DNA from 3 places in the Arthrobacter sp. 05T442 genome. Region 3 is predicted to be linked to each of the others. Evidence: riboswitches for the same ligand, from Rfam matches in the RefSeq annotation. Region 3 holds a riboswitch; each other region holds the start of a gene.
What was found. Region 3 has a riboswitch for cyclic di-AMP ahead of AC1DES_RS14615 (NlpC/P60 family protein). Riboswitches for the same ligand answer to the same signal wherever they lie in the genome.
Positions count from the first base shown of each region.

Region 1 (5,634 bases), on a different contig from region 3:
CGCCGGGGGTGGTTTCGGGGACAGGACCGGGCTGCTGACCGCTCATGGTGTTCTCCTCTTCTGGGTGCGGGACCGCTGTTCCATCCCGGGTCGTTGTGCATCCAGCGTGCTGGGCGATCCTGTGCCTGTGCTGTGCGGCTCGACAGCCGGGGCTGTGACCGGGCGCGGGCCGGGAGAGGGCCAAAAGCGCCCGCAGACCCATCCAGCTCGCTAGGCTGGGATTCACAGGCGCCGCACAGGGTTCCCAAAGCCGCACCAAATCGGCAGAACGGAGAGTTGTCCCATGGCCACTTCGCACTCCATGACCAACAACCTTCCCCAGCTCACGCATCCGGACGGCTCCCCCATCCGCGCGCTCGTGGTGGACGACGAACCCAGCCTGTCCGAACTGATGAGCATGGGCCTGCGGATGGCCGGCTGGTCCGTCGCCGTCGCCGCGGATGGCCCGGAAGCCGTCAAGCTTGCCAAGGAGTTCCGCCCTGACGTGCTGGTACTCGATGTCATGCTCCCGGGGTTCGACGGCGTGGAACTCCTGACCCGGATCCGCGCCTTCGCACCCGAAGTGCCGGCGTTGTTCCTGACGGCAAAGGACGCCGTCCAGGACCGGATCACGGGCCTTGCCGCGGGCGGCGACGATTACGTCACCAAGCCGTTCAGCATGGAGGAAGTGCTGCTGCGCCTGCACCGGCTGGTCCAGCGGTCCGGGGTGGCCGCCATGGACACCGCGGAACTCGTGGTGGGAGACCTGGTGCTCAACGTCGACACCCGGGAAGTCACCCGGGCGGGCCAGGAGCTGCATCTGACCGCCACGCAGTTCGAGCTCCTGCGCTACCTCATGGAGAACCCCAAGCGCGTGATCAGCAAAGCCCAGATCCTGGACCGCGTCTGGGACTACGACTTCGGCGGACAGGCCAACATCGTTGAACTGTATATCTCCTACCTCCGCAAGAAGGTCGACGCCAACCACCCCCCGATGATCCACACCGTGCGCGGCGCCGGCTATGTGCTGAAGCCGTCGGAGTGATCTGTGCCCACACTCTCCGGTGAGATCCGTGCCCCCGGGCGCGACTGGCGCGACCCGTCCACCTGGCACCTGCGCACCCGTCTGGTCCTCGTCGCCATGGCCCTGCTCGTCTCCATCTGCGGCGCCGTCGGCCTGTTCAGCTACGCCTCCATGGATTTGTTCCTCACCCGGCAACTCGACACGCAGCTCGATGAGGCGTCCCACCGTTCCAGCGAGTTCGGCCGGCCCTCGCCCGGCGGTTCCGGCGGACGCCCGGATCCCCTCGAGGCACGGGGGCAGGGCGTCGGCACGCTGAACGCCCGGATCCTGGGCGGCGCCGTCAGCAGCGCCGGCTTCCTCGCCCAGGATGCCAGCCGGAGGAGCCTCTCCCCCGACGACGACCACGTGCTCCTGGCACTCACGCCGAACGGCATCCCCGTGGACCGCACCCTGTCCGCCGGCGCCTACCGGCTCACCGCCGTGCAGGCACCGTATGGCGACGTGATCGTCACCGGGCTCCCGCTGGCCGAAAAACAGAACACGCTGGCGTCGCTGGTCTGGACCATGGTGGTGGTGTCCGCGGGCGGCCTGGTGCTGATCGGCCTCGCCGGAACAGCCCTGATCCGGCGCAACATGAAGCCGCTCGAACAGCTGTCCGAGGTGGCCACCAAGGTCTCGCGCCTCCCGCTCGACGCCGGCGAAGTGGCACTGGCGGTGCGGGTCCCGGCGTCGGCCGCCCATCCGGGCACGGAAGTGGGCGCCGTGGGCTACGCACTGAACCAGATGCTCGACAACGTCTCCAACGCGCTCGAGGCACGGCAGGAAAGCGAGATGAAGGTGCGCCAGTTCGTGGCCGACGCCTCACACGAACTACGCACTCCGCTCACCGCCATCCGCGGGTACACCGAGCTCATGAGGATGACCGAGCACTTCACCCCCGACGGCGAGAAGTCGCTCGCCCGCGTGCAGAGCCAGTCCGAACGCATGACCACCCTGGTGGAGGACCTTTTGCTGCTGGCGCGCCTGGACGAGGGCCAGCCGCTCAAGCTCAGCGACGTCGACCTCACCCAGCTGGCCATCGAGACGGTCAGCGACGAGAAGGTGATGGCCCCGGACCGTGTCTGGCACCTGGAACTCCCGGAGGAGCCCGTGGTGGTGCGCGGTGATGCGACCCAGCTCCACCAGGTGCTCGCCAACCTCCTGTCCAATGCTCGCAAGCACACCGGCCCGGGGACCACCGTGGTCACCGGCGTGATGCGTTCGGCAGACGGCAGTGCCGTAGTCACCGTGACGGACAACGGCAGCGGGATCGCCCCCGAATTCATCGGCCGGGTCTTCGCCCGCTTCGCACGCGCAGATGCCGCGCGGAAAAACCCGGCGGCCGGGACCGCGGAGACCCAAGCTGCGTCCGGCACCGGAGCTCCTCCCGCGACGGCGGCACCCACCTCCGAAGGGACTTCCGGGCTGGGGCTGTCCATTGTGCAGTCGATCGTGGAGGCCCACGGAGGAACGGTCGAAGTCACGTCCCGGCCGGGCCGGACAGAGTTCGCCGTGCGCCTTCCCGCAGCCCCCACGCCGGGGCTCGCGTAGCAAGCCGACGCACCGCCGAAGCGGTTCCTGTTATCGAAATGTGACTTAAGCTCGCGAATGCTGTAGCGTTTTTGGGGTGCGGCTGCCATTGGTGCCGCATATCCGGACGGACGCTAAACTCTGCCGCTTCCCGGATTCCGCTGGACCAGGCAGAGGCGGGGGACCCAGAGTTCCCGGGCATTCTGCACACTTGCGCCCTTGGGGTGAAGCCGACACGTGATCTTCCGTGCGGCCGGATGACCTTATCCGAACCCGACAGCTAACTCCGCCGGCGTTGAGAGGCGATCATGACTGAATTCAAGGTACAAACGCGCCCTGAGGGCGTCTCGCGAAAACCCCTTTCCACCAGGTCGCGCCACCGCGCCGAGCCGGCCAAGCCCGCTTCACCCCTGTTCCGGTTCGCCTCAAACATCGGGTCCACCGGCCGCCGGGCCGCCGTTGTCACTGCGGCCTGCGCGGTGCTGATCGGCGTCGGCGCCGCCGGACAGGCCGCCGACATCCCAGGACCGAACGCCGGCGCGGCAAGCGCCGAGGCATCCACCAGCGCTGACCCGCTGACGCACCTGAACTTCGACAGGGTCCGGGTCGGGGCCCAGGCTGCGCCGACCGCCGGAAACGTCGCGCCCCAGGCGGCAGAAGTGAAGCCGGTCGAGACACCGGCACCCGCGGCCCCGGCGGCCCCTGCGCCGGCCCCGGCTCCCCCGGTAGCCGTCGACGACCCGGCCGGCGCGCAGGCCTACGCTGCGGCCCAGCTCGGCACCTACGGCTGGGCCCCGAGCGAGATGCAGTGCCTGATGAAGCTCTGGACCCGGGAGTCCGACTGGAAGACGACCGCCACCAACGCTAGCAGCGGCGCCTACGGCGTGGTCCAGTCGCTGCCGGCCGAGAAGATGGCGAGCGCCGGCGCAGACTACATGACCAACTACCGGACCCAGATCAACTGGGGCCTGAACTACGTCAAGCAGCGTTACGGCTCCCCGTGCGGTGCACTAAACTTCCACTACGCCAACAGCTGGTACTAAGGCCGGAAGAGGCAACGCCCGCCCCTCACAGCAGACCCCGGATCCGAGGATCCGGGGTCTGCTGCTTTTTTTGCCTGCTTCTTGGGACTGCCGGCTTTTCCTTGGCGGACTTCCACAGGCACCGCACAGCTTTGGCCTAAACCCCTCATATGGGACGCCGTCACTGTTGAACCATGACGTTCACAGACCAGGCCCCAGGACCCCTGCCGCATCCGACGGCGATGCCGGCCGGACAGGCCGCTCCGGCCAGGCTTTCCCTGGCCGGAGCACCCGACACGAGTGCCGCCCCCGGACGCGCAGCTCAAGCAGGCTGCCGGCGCTCCCCCGTCGACACCCGGACCGCTGGACCGGTCCTGGATGTGACCATCCCGGTCTTCAATGAAGAACGGGACCTGGAAGAGTGCCTGCGCCGGCTGCACGCCTATCTGCTTGGTTCCTTCCCGCACACGTTCCGGATCACGGTGGCGGACAACGCGAGCACCGACGGAACGCTGAAGACGGCAGAACGCGTCGCCCGCGAACTCCGTGAGGTCCGTGTGGTCCACATGGCCGAAAAGGGCCGCGGAAATGCACTGCGCAACGTGTGGCTCGCCTCGCCGTCACCGGTCCTGGCCTACATGGACGTTGACCTGTCCACCGATCTGGCGGCCCTGGGTCCCCTGCTGGCGCCGCTGATTTCCGGCCACTCGGACCTGGCCATCGGGACCCGCCTGACCCGCAATTCCCGCGTCGTCCGCGGGCCCAAGCGGGAATTCATCTCCCGCAGCTACAACTTCCTGTTGCACTCCTTCCTGGGCGCCCACTTCAGCGACGCACAGTGCGGGTTCAAAGCCATCCGGGCGGACGTGGGCAGGCAGCTCCTCCCGCACACCCTGGACAAGGCGTGGTTCTTCGACACGGAACTGCTGGTGCTGGCCGAAAAGTGCGGGCTGCGCGTCCACGAAGTCCCCGTGGACTGGACCGACGATCCCCAGTCCAGCGTCGACATCGTCCAGACCGCCCTGGCCGACCTGCGCGGCATGGCGCGGTTAAGTCGGGACCTCGTCTCGGGCCGCATCCCCGTCCCGGAACTGCGCGCCGCCCTCGCCCGCGGCCCTCTCCCCGCAGCCTCCCGCGCCCACGAGCAAAGCCCCGGCGGAAGCCTGTTCGGCCAGCTCGTCCGCTTCGGCAGCATCGGGGTTGCATCAACCCTCGCCTACCTGGCAATCTTCCTGTTCTGCCGCGGCCTCATGGACCCGCAGCTCGCCAATTTCCTCGCGCTGCTCACCACCGCCGTGGCCAACACCGCCGCCAACCGGCGCTTCACGTTCGGCATCCAGGGCCCCAGCCAGGTTGCCCGCCACCACTTCGAGGGCCTGCTGGTGTTCGGCATCGGCTTGGCGCTGACCTCCGGGACCCTCGCCGTCGTGCACGGCGCCTCCTCCGGGCAGCCCGACCGCTGGCTTGAGATCATCACGCTCACGGCGGCGAACCTGGCCGCCACCGCCGTGAAGTTCCTGCTGTTCCGGCTGGTGGTCTTCCGCAACCGGGCCCCTACGACGGCCCTCCCGACGTCCGGGACCACTGACACTTCCCGCCCCCGCACAGAAACGGCCAAGTAGATGACAGCCACCATCAGCCCCAGCGCCGCGCCCCTAGTCTCCACCCCGGACGCGCCGCCGGCAGCACCACGGAACCGCCAAGACCACTTGCTGTTCGGGAACCAGCTGCGCTGGGTGCGGCCCTCGGCCGCCGTGCTGCTGGTCCTCACGGCCGTGCTCTACCTCTGGAACCTGCAGGCCACCGGCTACGCCAATTCCTTCTACGCCGCGGCCATCCAGGCCGGCACCAAGGACTGGACGGCCCTGCTGTTCGGCTCCCTCGACGCAGGCAACGCGATCACCGTCGACAAGCCGCCGGCCGCCCTGTGGATCCCTGCCCTGGCCGGACGGATCTTCGGCTTCTCCCCACTGAGCATGCTCATTCCGCAGGCACTCATGGGCGTGGCCGCCGTCGGGCTGCTGTACCTGACCGTCAAGC
Region 1 covers NZ_JBFTKM010000002.1:71,558-77,191, forward strand. Annotated here, with positions in the region: gene AC1DES_RS03435 (hypothetical protein) at 1-46, opposite strand, end outside; gene AC1DES_RS03440 (response regulator transcription factor) at 284-1,024, shown strand; gene AC1DES_RS03445 (HAMP domain-containing sensor histidine kinase) at 1,028-2,593, shown strand; cyclic di-AMP (ydaO/yuaA leader) riboswitch at 2,722-2,882, shown strand; gene AC1DES_RS03450 (aggregation-promoting factor C-terminal-like domain-containing protein) at 2,881-3,615, shown strand; gene AC1DES_RS03455 (bifunctional glycosyltransferase family 2/GtrA family protein) at 3,789-5,216, shown strand; gene AC1DES_RS03460 (glycosyltransferase family 39 protein) at 5,217-5,634, shown strand, end outside.
Region 1: it holds a riboswitch for cyclic di-AMP, as region 3 does, so the genes downstream of both, AC1DES_RS03450 (aggregation-promoting factor C-terminal-like domain-containing protein) here and AC1DES_RS14615 (NlpC/P60 family protein) in region 3, are expected to answer to the same signal.

Region 2 (5,634 bases), on a different contig from region 3:
GCATCACGATGGCGCTCCAGCTCGGTCCCCAGCTGTTCCTTGCCCCGGTTGCCGGCCTGGTCGCCGACCGGTTCAACCGCAAACAGCTCCTTGTCCTGACCCAGTCCGCGATGGCGCTGCTGAGCGCAGGGCTCGGGGTCCTCGTGGTCTCCGGCGCCGCGCAGCTCTGGCACGTGTACGCGTTCGCGCTGCTGCTCGGCGTCGTCTCCGCGCTGGACGCGCCCGTGCGGCAGACCTTCGTCTCCGAACTGGTCCGGGACGACTATCTTCCCAACGCGGTGGCCCTGAACAGTGCCTCGTTCAATGTGGCCCGGATGATCGGACCGGCCGTGGCCGGCGTGCTCACGGTGGTCGTCGGCCCCGGCTGGGTGTTCCTGATCAACACGCTCACATTTCTCGCCCTGCTCTTGAGCCTGTGGAAGATTCCGGCGATGTCACTTCGTCAGCTGCCGCGGGCGGGGACGGGCAAGGGCCGGATCCGGGAAGGTCTGCGGTACGTCCGGTTCCGGCCGGACATAGTCGTGGTGCTCGTGGCAATCTTCATCGTCGGAACCCTTGGACTGAACTTCGCCCTGTTCATCGCCGCCATGGTAGGGACCGAGTTCGGCCTGGACGCTGGTGCCTTCGGCCTGATGAACTCGATCATGGCAATCGGCTCGGTCGCCGGGGCGTTGTTGTCAGCAGGGCGCAGCAAGCCCAGGCTGCGGATCATCTTCGGCGCCGCCGGAGCGTTCGGCGTTGCATGCGGGATAGCGGCCCTGGCGCCGGACTACTTCTGGTTCGGAGTCGCGCTGGTGCCCGTGGGCCTCTTCGCGATCACCATGATGACCAGCGCGAACGGCTATGTCCAGACCACGACGGATCCGGTAATGCGCGGCCGCGTCATGGCCCTGTACATGGCGATCTTCATGGGCGGCACCCCCATCGGCGCGCCGTTCGTGGGCTGGGTGGCCAACGTTGCCGGTCCGCGCTGGTCGATGAGCGTGGCGGCCGGCTCCGGCCTGATCGCGGCACTGATCGGGGTCCTGTGGATTGTCCGGGCGAAGCAGCTGCGGATCCGCTTTGACCGGCGTGCCCGCGGGCTGCGGCACTTCCGCCTCGAATCGGGCTCCGGCGCAAACGCGAGCGGCGCCGCCCGGGAAACAAACCCGGACGACGCCGTCGAACACTGAACCCTGCGCGGCCGGCGGCGTTCCCCGCCCTGGGCTCGCCGCGGTGTGGCGCTATTTCTTGAGCTCGCCCACGACGAAGTCGATGCACTCCAGCAGCGCCGAAACATCGTCCGGCTCGATCGCCACGAAGGTTGCGATCCGCAACTGGTTGCGGCCCAGCTTGCGGTACGGCTCCGTGTCCACGACGCCGTTGGCGCGGAGCACCTTGGCGATGGCGGCGGCGTCGACCGATTCGTCGAAATCGATCGTGGCGATAACATTCGAGCGGTCCTCAGCCCGGGCCACGAACGGCGTGGCGTAGTCGGAGGCCTCGGCCCAGCGGTAGATCCGCCCGGCGGAGTCCGCGGTCCGGGCCGCGGCAAAGTCCAGCCCGCCATTGGCGTTGAGCCACCGCACCTGGGCATCCAGGGTGACCAGCGTGGCCAGTGCCGGCGTGTTGTACGTCTGGTTCAGCCGCGAATTGTCGATGGCCGTCTGGAGGTCCAGGAAATCGGGAATCCAGCGGTCGCTGGCCTTGATCCGGGCTGCCCGTTCCAGGGCCGCCGGGGAAAACAGACCCAGCCACAGGCCGCCGTCGGACGCGAAGTTCTTTTGCGGGGCAAAGTAGTACACGTCCGCTTCGGCCACGTCCACGTCCAGGCCACCCGCCGCCGATGTCGCGTCCACGAGCACGAGGGAACCCCGGTCGGCGCCGGCCACGCGCTTGACCGGAGCGGCAACGCCGGTCGAAGTTTCGTTCTGCGGCCACGCATAAACGTCGACGCCGGACTCTGCCTGGGCGGACGGGCGGGTGCCGGGCTCGGACTTGATGATGGACGACTCCGCGAGGAAGGGCGCCTTGTTGGTGGCGGCAGCGAACTTCGAGCCGAATTCTCCAAAGGACAAGTGCTGTGCCTTGTTCTCGACCAGGCCGAAGCTGGCGATATCCCAGAACGCCGTGGAGCCGCCGACACCGAGGATGACCTCGTAGCCCTCCGGAGCGCGGAAGAATTCACCGAGCCCCGTCCGGACCGAGCCGACAAGGTTCTTGACGGGCGCCTGGCGGTGGGAAGTTCCCAGCAGTGTCGCCGACGCCGCTGCCAAGGCCTCCATCTGTTCCGGACGGACCTTGGACGGGCCGGCGCCGAACCGTCCGTCCTTGGGGAGGAGGTTTGCGGGGATCGTGATGCTGGTGTCGCTCACAGGGGCTCCAATTTTCGGCTGATGCTTAGCGTGGCTTGGGAGATGGTCCGGCAGGGGTGGCTGCAACGAAGACTCCGTTTCATTCTGCCTGACTGCCCCGGTGGACGCGGAAAAAGGCCGTCACAGTCCGGTCATTGAGACGACCGCGCGTACGCCCGAAGATTATCCGGAGTAATTCAAAATAGGCTAAGCTGTGCTGCGAACGTACGGCGGATCCCGCCAGGGCGCAACCTGCGCGCGGTACGGTGGGAATGATGCAAGGACGGCGCTCGAGGAGCTGAGCTGAATGACGGATCTGATTGATACGACGGAGATGTATCTTCGGACCATTCTGGAACTTGAAGAAGAAAACATCGTCGCCCTCCGCGCCCGCATTGCCGAAAGACTGCGTCACTCCGGCCCCACTGTGTCCCAGACCATTGGCCGGATGGAGCGTGACGGCCTCGTGATTGTTTCGGGCGACCGCCACCTTGAGCTGACGGAAACCGGCCGGAAACGCGCCGTCGGAGTCATGCGGAAGCACCGCCTGGCCGAACGCCTGCTCGCTGACGTGATCGGCCTCGACTGGGCGTACGTCCACGAGGAAGCCTGCCGCTGGGAACACGTGATGAGCGAACGCGTGGAGCGCAGGATCTTCGAGATGCTCGACCACCCGACCGTTTCGCCGTACGGGAACCCGATTCCCGGGCTCGCGGACCTCGGCGGCACCCCGTCCAGCGAGTTCGCCGCGGACGTGGTGAACCTGCTGGACGCCATGGCCGGTTACGGCGCTGATTCGAGGATCATCGTCAGCCGCCTGGCGGAGCCGATCCAGGTGGAACCGGAGTTGCTCGTCCAGTTGGACGAGGGCGGAATCCGCCCCGGGGCGCGCCTCTCGCTGGAGCGGGTGGGCGAGTACATCTCGGTCCGGGTTCCGGATATCGAAGGCGCCCTCGAACTGCCGCCCGAAGTCGCGGCGCATGTGTTTGTAACGGTCGGCTGACCTGCGCTGACGCCTGGGTGGTGGGGCGACCTATGAGTTGTGCACAAGGGTGATTACGGATTTATTACCGGGCGGCTTAATCACCTATAGTTAGTCTCCAGTACCGATACCAAAGCGTTACCTGATCCGAAGCCGAGCCCTGCCAGCGGATCAGTCGCAGAATCGCCTTCTGGCAGGGGCGGGGGAACCACTTGCGGCCGCCTTCAGAGCGGCCTTGGGGTGAAGTCCGTCAGCGGCAAGCGCACTCCACAGTGGGATTCCAACGTGCCTCTGTGTCTGGAAGCTTGCCACGGCGGACCGGGTCTTTGATCTCTCTGACCCGAATCCGACAGCTAACTCCGCAGGCCATCCAGAGAGGAACCGTCCTTGACCACCCAGACCGCCAAAGGTCGCCGTCGCGCCGCCGGTCCTGCTCCGGTACCGCGTCAGGCTCTCGCGCCGTTGGCCGACCGCCCGCGTGACGCGCACCGCGTCGAACGCCGGGGCCGCCGCAGTCCGTTCCGCCAGATTACGGACTTTGCCGCTGCCAGCGGCGTCGGGCAGAAGGCCGGAATGGCGTTGGCTGCCACAGGCCTGGTCCTCACGGTCACCGTCCCGGTCACCAGCCCGGTCATGGCCACGGACGGCGGGCCTTCCGGATCCGTTTCCGCCGCGTCGCAGCCGGATGTAACTGCCGCAGCGGGCGCCAAGGTCGACTTCAGCCGCACGGCCGTCACCACCAAGGGTGACCCGGACGGGAAGCTCAAGCAGCTGCTGAGCGCGCAGTCCGTCGGCAGTATCACCCGTGCGGCGTCGGCCGGCACCCTCGGTGCGCCGCTGGATGTGATGATCGCTTCCTCGCCCTTCGGCTACCGTGTCAGCCCGATCACCGGCGGTGCCGGTGAGTTCCACCGCGGCCAGGACTATGCCGCGCAGTGCGGAACAGCCGTCCACGCGGCAGCCAGCGGCACGGTGACCTTTTCGGGATGGCACCCCTATGGCGGGGGCAACCGCATCGTGATCGACCACGGCAACGGCCTGGAGACCACCTACAACCACCTGTCCTCTTCCTCGGTCCACGTCGGCCAGAAGGTCTCGCGCGGCGACCTCATCGCGATGAGCGGCACCACGGGCGCGTCGACCGGCTGCCACCTCCACTTCGAGGTGATGGTCAACGGCGATGTTGTTGACCCCCTCGGCTGGCTCTGAGCCAAGATGATGGGTCACTCTCGCATTCTTGTGACACGCCGTGATCTGAATGTGACATTGAATCCCAACTGCTGTACCGTATGAGGTACGCCAACTTTTCCGAAGTTGGCGCTCTTGAGTGGATTGCCTAGCTCTGCCACCGCTCAAGGTCCGTTCGCATTACATCGTCTGGCAGGGGCGGGGGAACCAATTTTGGTCTTCGCAAGAAGGCCTTGGGGTTAAGTCGCAAAGCTTCCAAGGAAGCGGAGCGGCCGGGTGACTCCCATCCGAATCCGACAGCTCACCTCGCAGGCATTGGGAGAGGCTACTTTCGTGTCTTCACGCCACAATGCTGCGCGTCACCGCGCGTGCGCGGCTCTAGCGAGCCCGCTGGAATCCAAGTCCCGTGCTGCCCTTGCCGGCGCCCGGATTGGATCCGACTCCACACGCTTCATTGCTGCCGAGTCCGGACTGCAGGCCAAGCACCTGCACGCAGTTCCCGCTTTTGGCGCGTCTTCGCAGTACACCCTTCGCTAACTAACCCATTCGGGGCGATCCGGCGTACCCCCAAGATGCCGGAGCGTCCTCAGTCCGCGCCTAAAACGCGCGGTCCAAGGATCACGAAAGAGAGAACTGAATGACTACTCGTGCAATCGCACGGCACCGCGCCGAGGTCACCAAGACCAACTCGCTGGCTGTCATTGCCAAGGCTGTCGGCGACAACGCCGGCGGCATGGGCCGCCAGGCTGCAGTCATCGCTGCAGCATCCGGCCTGGTCCTGACCAGCGGTATCGCGGCCAACGCTGCTGAGACCAACGTTCAGCGCGAATCCACCTCCGCTTCCGCCCTCGAAGTCCAGTCAGCTTCCCCGGCAACTATTTCGGCTGCTTCGACCATCGCGATCTCCTACGAGAAGCCGACTGTGTCCACGTCGCCCGCCCCCGTGGTCGAGGCCCCTAAGCCCGTTGTGAAGGTCCAGGATGCCACCGCGGCAAAGACTGCGGGCACCCAGGCCGGCGCCACTGCATCCGTCGGCGCACCGGCAGCCATCGGCAGCGGCTTCGGCGCAACCATCGCCGCCGCCGCCTACGCCCAGATCGGTGTGTCGCAGGACTGCACCGCGCTGGCCAC
Region 2 covers NZ_JBFTKM010000003.1:234,787-240,420, reverse strand. Annotated here, with positions in the region: gene AC1DES_RS05635 (MFS transporter) at 1-1,172, shown strand, start outside; gene serC (phosphoserine transaminase) at 1,224-2,354, opposite strand; gene AC1DES_RS05625 (iron-dependent transcriptional repressor DtxR) at 2,641-3,336, shown strand; cyclic di-AMP (ydaO/yuaA leader) riboswitch at 3,490-3,698, shown strand; gene AC1DES_RS05620 (M23 family metallopeptidase) at 3,703-4,524, shown strand; cyclic di-AMP (ydaO/yuaA leader) riboswitch at 4,663-4,832, shown strand; gene AC1DES_RS05615 (NlpC/P60 family protein) at 5,141-5,634, shown strand, end outside.
Region 2: it holds a riboswitch for cyclic di-AMP, as region 3 does, so the genes downstream of both, AC1DES_RS05620 (M23 family metallopeptidase) here and AC1DES_RS14615 (NlpC/P60 family protein) in region 3, are expected to answer to the same signal.

Region 3 (5,634 bases):
GGGCCGCCGAGAGTACGCCCAGTGGCAGGGGGAGCCCAAACGCGCGCAAACCGGAGTGGAGCAACACCGTCCCGATCCCCAGGGCCAGGCCCAGGACGATCATGTCGGGGTGGCCAGCGAGCTCGCGGAGGTTCAGGGAAGACCCCAGCCACACAAAAAAGATCGGGCCCAGGAAGCCGTCGCTGACTGCGAAGAGCTGGCGTGCCAACCGCCGCGGCTCGCCGACGGCGGCCACCACGAGCCCGAAGGAGAAGCCGGCCAGCATCACCGACACGTGGCCGAAGTTGGCCACTCCGGCGAGCGTGAAGAGGAGCGCCAGCTGAATCCGCAGCTCCAAGGCAAACTTGCGGTTCTCCGAGAGCCGATGCATACGCTGGCGCGTGCCGCTTCGCTCGAGGGAACGCAGGGCAAAGAACAGCGCAATGGCACACACTCCCACCGCGAGCGCCCCCAGGGCGGCGCGGCCGGCGTTCGGCGGATCCACGGCCAACGGCAAGGCGACAATGCAGGCGATGTCAGCAATGGCCACTTGCGCTGTCAAAGCCACCACGTGCGGGCCGCCGAGGTGCAGGGAATCGACAATCGGGAGGACCAGTGCGGCGGATGAGGAGGCGAGCAGCACCACGTAGAGCGGAGCATGCCCGGTGCCGAAAGCCAGTCCCGTGCCGGTTCCGATGACCACAGCCGCGACCGCCGCCACCGCGGCCCGGCGCGAGCCCTTTCCGAGGGCCGAGCGGATGTGGGGGTCCCTCACCGGCACGTGAGTTCCGGCCACGAACATCATCAGCGCGAAGCCGATGTTCGCCAGCAGGCTGAACGTGGGGTCGTTCGAGTCGATCAGCGCGAACCCGGTCCGACCGATCACGATGCCTGCCAGCAATTCGCCAAGAACCACCGGCAGCCGCCAGCGGGCCGGTAACGCCAATAGGGGCCCTGCCAGGGCGACGACGGCGATCAGCGCCATTGACAGGAATGTCACCTTGCGCCGGACCCGGCCGGCCTCCGTTCCACCACCGCGTAGGCCTTCCCGTCCAGGAACTCCCAATCGGTGACAACCATGAACCCGAGTGCGTCGACGCGGTCGTTGAGGACGTGGACGTCGAAACCGCCGTCCCGGGGTTCCGCATCCCAGGTCGACACATGGACTTCTTTCCCTTCCAGGACCAGCAGCTCCGTGTTGACATCAAAATCTTCCTGGGGCTGATTGCTCAGCTGGCAGATGGCGACACAGTGGCTGTTCATTTCGGGCCTCCACTTCGGGATGAGCTGGTGGCATCATCCTATGTGCCTATGCGCCGCTCTCCCTATGGGCAATTCCCGCGGGTAATTCCCGCGGCAAGGGGGCGGCCGTTACCTGAATGTGACTTTCGGCGGTCATCCCCGTACCGTGGACAAGTGCCCGTTATCTCCGATACGGGCGCTCCCACAGCCGATTGCCTAACTCTGCCGCGGCCGCGGGACAACTCGCATCAACGTCCGGCAGAGACGGGGAAACCACTTTCGACCTACTGGTTCGCAGGTCTTGGGGTGAAGCCGCACAGTGCCCGGAACGCGGGCCCAGAGTGCGGCCGGGTGCCTCCCATCCGAATCCGACAGCTCACCTCGCAGGCATTGGGAGAGGCTAAAATTCATGTCTTCAATCAATACTTTCGCGCGCCAAGCCGCCGTCCTCACCGCCGCATCCGGCCTTGTCCTTGCCAGCGGGATGGCGGCTAATGCCGCCGGTGCCCCGGTGCAGCGCGACTCAGCGCCGGCGTCGTCCGTTGACGTCAAGGGCCAGGTCGGCACGCCGGTCAGCGCGGATTCCACCGTCAAAATCAGCTTCGATCGTCCTTCCGTGGCGTCCACTGCCGCTCCGGTCGTCGTTCAGCCCAAGCCTGCTGCCGCAGCCCCGGCGGCAGCACCAGTGCAGGCGCCGGCCGCCCCCAGGGCATCCGTCCAGGTCCAGGCAGCACCTGCACCAGCCCCTGCCGCGGCTCCGGCGGCAGATCCGGCGGCAGGGGGCCGCAACGCCGCCATGCTCTCCGCTGCCTACGCCCAGTTGGGCCTCACGCAGGACTGCACGGCCATGGTGGAGAAGGCCCTGGGAGCCGCGGGCAAGCCGGTCGGCGACCTCGGACCCACGCAGTTCCTCAGCCAGGGCACCGTTGTGGGCACGCCCCAGCCCGGTGACATGGTGGTGCAGTCAGGCCACGTGGGCATCTTCGCCGGCAATGGCCAGGTCATCAGCGGCGGCATGAACGGCGTCAACTCCACGATCGTCCACCCGCTGTCCTGGCTGACCGCCACCGGCCCCGTGACCTTCGTCCGCGCCTAGGCGCTGCGGCCCAACGGGCCCCGGATGCGTGTCCGAAAGACCGGCGATCCACTGCCCCGGGGCAGTGGATCGCCGGTCTTTTGGCGTTCAGCTTTCTCACAGAATCGGCGGATAAAGTCCCGACGGCAGGACTGTCCCGCCACGGATATGAGGAGGACGTTTGGGCCCGGTAAAAAGTCTTTGGGCGATGGTCCAGGGGGACCCCGTCTTCATGCGGCGGGTGAACGGGTGGCTGGCAATCCTGTGGATCCTCATGATTCCGGTCTCGCTGATGATGGGCTGGCTGGATTCCGTCGTCTACGTCTCGGCGCTGTCGCTCTGGGCCCTCGTCTCCGGCCACTGGTCGGCCTGGCAGGCCGCCCGCGTCGAAGTCGCCCAGATGGAGGACGCAAAGAAGCGCGAGAAAGAAGACCTGGTGGCCGAGGTTGTTGCGGCTCTCCTCGCCAGGACAAACGTGGAGCCGGCAGACGCACCGGCCGGGGACCTGGCGGGATCCCGGGCCGCGCCGGCGAACTGAGTGCGGCCGCCGCTCAGAGCCGGGCTGCGGGAAGGACGATCTTCATGACGGTCCCTTCGGCGCCCGTCCGGGCCACCTCCACCGTCCCGCCGGCGGCCATGGCAATCTCGCGGACCAGCGCCAGGCCGATGCCGAAGCTCCGCTGTCCCCGCGCTCCATCGGGGCTGGGCGCCCTGACAAATCTGTCGAAGATCCGGTCCTGGTCGACGCCGGTAATCCCGGCGCCCGTATCCGCCACGGTGATGACCGCGTGGTTCCGCTCCGCACCGGCGCCAATCGTGACGCACCCGCCGGGCGGGGTATGGGCCAGGGCGTTGTCCGCCAGCGCGAGCACCGCGCGCCGCAGGGCATTTTGTTCGATCCTGGCTTGCGGCCGGCCGCCGGCGGAGAAGTCCAATCGGACGTCCCTTTCGGCTGCCAGTTGCTGGAGGCTCTCCGCGACAGAAGCGGCGACGCAGGCCAGATCGATCGGTTCAGCCTGGGGATCCGGGGCAACCGCGGTTGCGGCCAGCAACAGTTCGTTGACGATTCCTGTCAGCGTTGCGGCATCCTCGCGAATCCTAACCAGGGCCCGGCCTGGTTTTGAGTCCGGTGCCGCATCGCGCTGCGCAAGCTGGATCCGGGTGTCCAGGATGGCCAGCGGCGTGCGCAGTTCATGGCTGGCATCCTGGACGAACCGGCGCTGCAGGGCCAGTGCCTCTCCCAGCGGGCGGATGGCGCTGCGGGCACTGAGCCAGCCCACAAGGCCGGCCAATGCGATGCCTGCCACCCCGGCAATGATCATCGCCTCGAGCAGATCCTTGGAATCAAGGTAGGTGTAGGTTGCCCCGGCAGCCCCGGAGTGCGGCAATTCGGGGTGGGCCAGCTGGTTCATCAGATAGAGGGCGGTGACGGCGAGGAGGCAGAGCACCATCACCGCGCAGGCGGCGCTGATGCGCAACGCCACCTTGAGCGAGGCCTTGCGCAAGGTGGACTGGTCCGGGGCGCCGCCCGGCAGTGCTTCCTTAGTCATTCGCTTCGCTTCCCTTACTCATGGGCGTCGCCAATCTGGTAGCCAACGCCATGGACAGTGCGGATAACGGTCCTGGAGATTTTCCGGCGGAGGTGGTGGACGTAGGTGTCGATCACGCCGGGCTGGTCCGTGGGGTGGAAGAAGCCGGCGAGCAGCTCGTCCCGGGTGAAGACCCGGCCCGGTTCCGCGGCGAGTGCCGCGAGCACTTCGGCCTCCTTCGCCGTGAGGGAGACCAGGCTTCCGTAAACGGACCGGACCGAGCGGGATGCCGGATCGAGCTCCCAGTCGCCGATGCTCACGGGCCCGACGGACGGGCTGTAGGTGCGCGTCAGTGCGCGAAGGCGTGCAGCCAGTTCACCGGCGTCGAACGGTTTGGTCACGTAGTCATTGGCGCCCGCATCCAGGCCCCGGACCTTCTCGTCGGGATCGCCCAGCGCCGTCAGAATCAGGACCGGCGTGGCGATGCCCTTGGACCTTAGGGCCGCGATCAGGCTGATTCCATCCATCCCGGGCAGTCCGCGGTCGATCACCATCACGTCCCACGGCTCCGTCAGCGCCAGATGCAGGCCGTCCCGGCCGTTGGCGACCAGCCGGATCCGGTAGTCAGTCTCCAGCAGCTCGGCGATGAGCGGGCCCAGGACGGCGTCGTCCTCGACGAGGAGCAGGGACGGCAGGCCGGCGATTGTCATGCGCCTATTCTTCCGTGGCCATTTCCCCGGCCCGCACGCCTTCGGCCGTGTCGTGCGCGGTTCCATCGGCACTATCCGGAGTGGTTCCAGCGGTGGCGCGGCGGTTGCTGCGGCGGCGCCTGAGGAGCTGGATGGCCCAGGGCAGGACAGAGACAAGGACCATGGCCACGGCGATGACGTCAATGTTTTTGGCGATGATCTCGTAGTGTCCCAGCCAGGTGCCCAGCAGGATCACGGACACGGCCCACGCCAGGGCGCCGACAATATTCCAGAGTGTGAAAGCTTTGTACCCGTAGCGGCCGATGCCGGCGGTCAGGGGCGCAAACGTCCGGACCATGGGCACGAAACGGGCCAGGACGACGGCGGCGCCGCCGTGGCGGCGGAAGAATTCCTCCGTTGTGGTCAAGTGGGCGGTCTTCAGGACCTTGGCATCATCTTTGAACCATCGCCGGCCAAAGGTGCGCCCCAGCCAGTAGCCGACCTGGTCGCCGGCCACGGCCGCTGCGGTGACGACGCCGATCAGGACGGGCAGCGTCAATTGCAGCTGCTGATGCAGGAGGCCCGCCGTGAAAAGCAAGGAGTCGCCGGGCAGGAACGGGAACAGCACCCCGGATTCGATGAACACCATCGCGGCGATGACGCCGAGCGCTGCGGGCCCGAGCCCCGCGAGCAGGCTGGCCGGGTCAAGCAGCGAGGGGGATCCGGCTGCGGCCGTCAGGGCCGGAACCAGTCCCGAAGCATAGATGCTGTGCATGGCCACTTCCCTAGCGCCGGCTTGATCGGAGGAATGCGGCGGCCGGCAGACGGTCCGCGATCCGGGGAGCGAAGCGGTTCCACAGCCCGGCGAGCAGTACCACCGCTCCGCTCGCGGCAAGGAATGAGGCCGCCACGTCGGTGGGGTAGTGGACCCCGACATACAGCCGTGACCAGGCCACGATGACCGCCATGGCGGCACCCGCGACGGCGATGACCTTGGACCAGCGGGTTCCGCGGGCCAGGAAATAGAGGGCGAAAGCCAGTGCGACGGCGAAGGAGACGTGGCCGCTGGGGAAGCTGTTGGACCCCGTCTCGGGCGAGAGCGGGTCGAAGAGCAGCGCCG
Region 3 covers NZ_JBFTKM010000016.1:8,465-14,098, forward strand. Annotated here, with positions in the region: gene AC1DES_RS14605 (cation:proton antiporter) at 1-964, opposite strand, end outside; gene AC1DES_RS14610 (hypothetical protein) at 976-1,242, opposite strand; cyclic di-AMP (ydaO/yuaA leader) riboswitch at 1,432-1,625, shown strand; gene AC1DES_RS14615 (NlpC/P60 family protein) at 1,631-2,317, shown strand; gene AC1DES_RS14620 (hypothetical protein) at 2,505-2,834, shown strand; gene AC1DES_RS14625 (sensor histidine kinase) at 2,848-3,846, opposite strand; gene AC1DES_RS14630 (response regulator transcription factor) at 3,861-4,535, opposite strand; gene AC1DES_RS14635 (VTT domain-containing protein) at 4,540-5,289, opposite strand; gene AC1DES_RS14640 (phosphatase PAP2 family protein) at 5,300-5,634, opposite strand, start outside.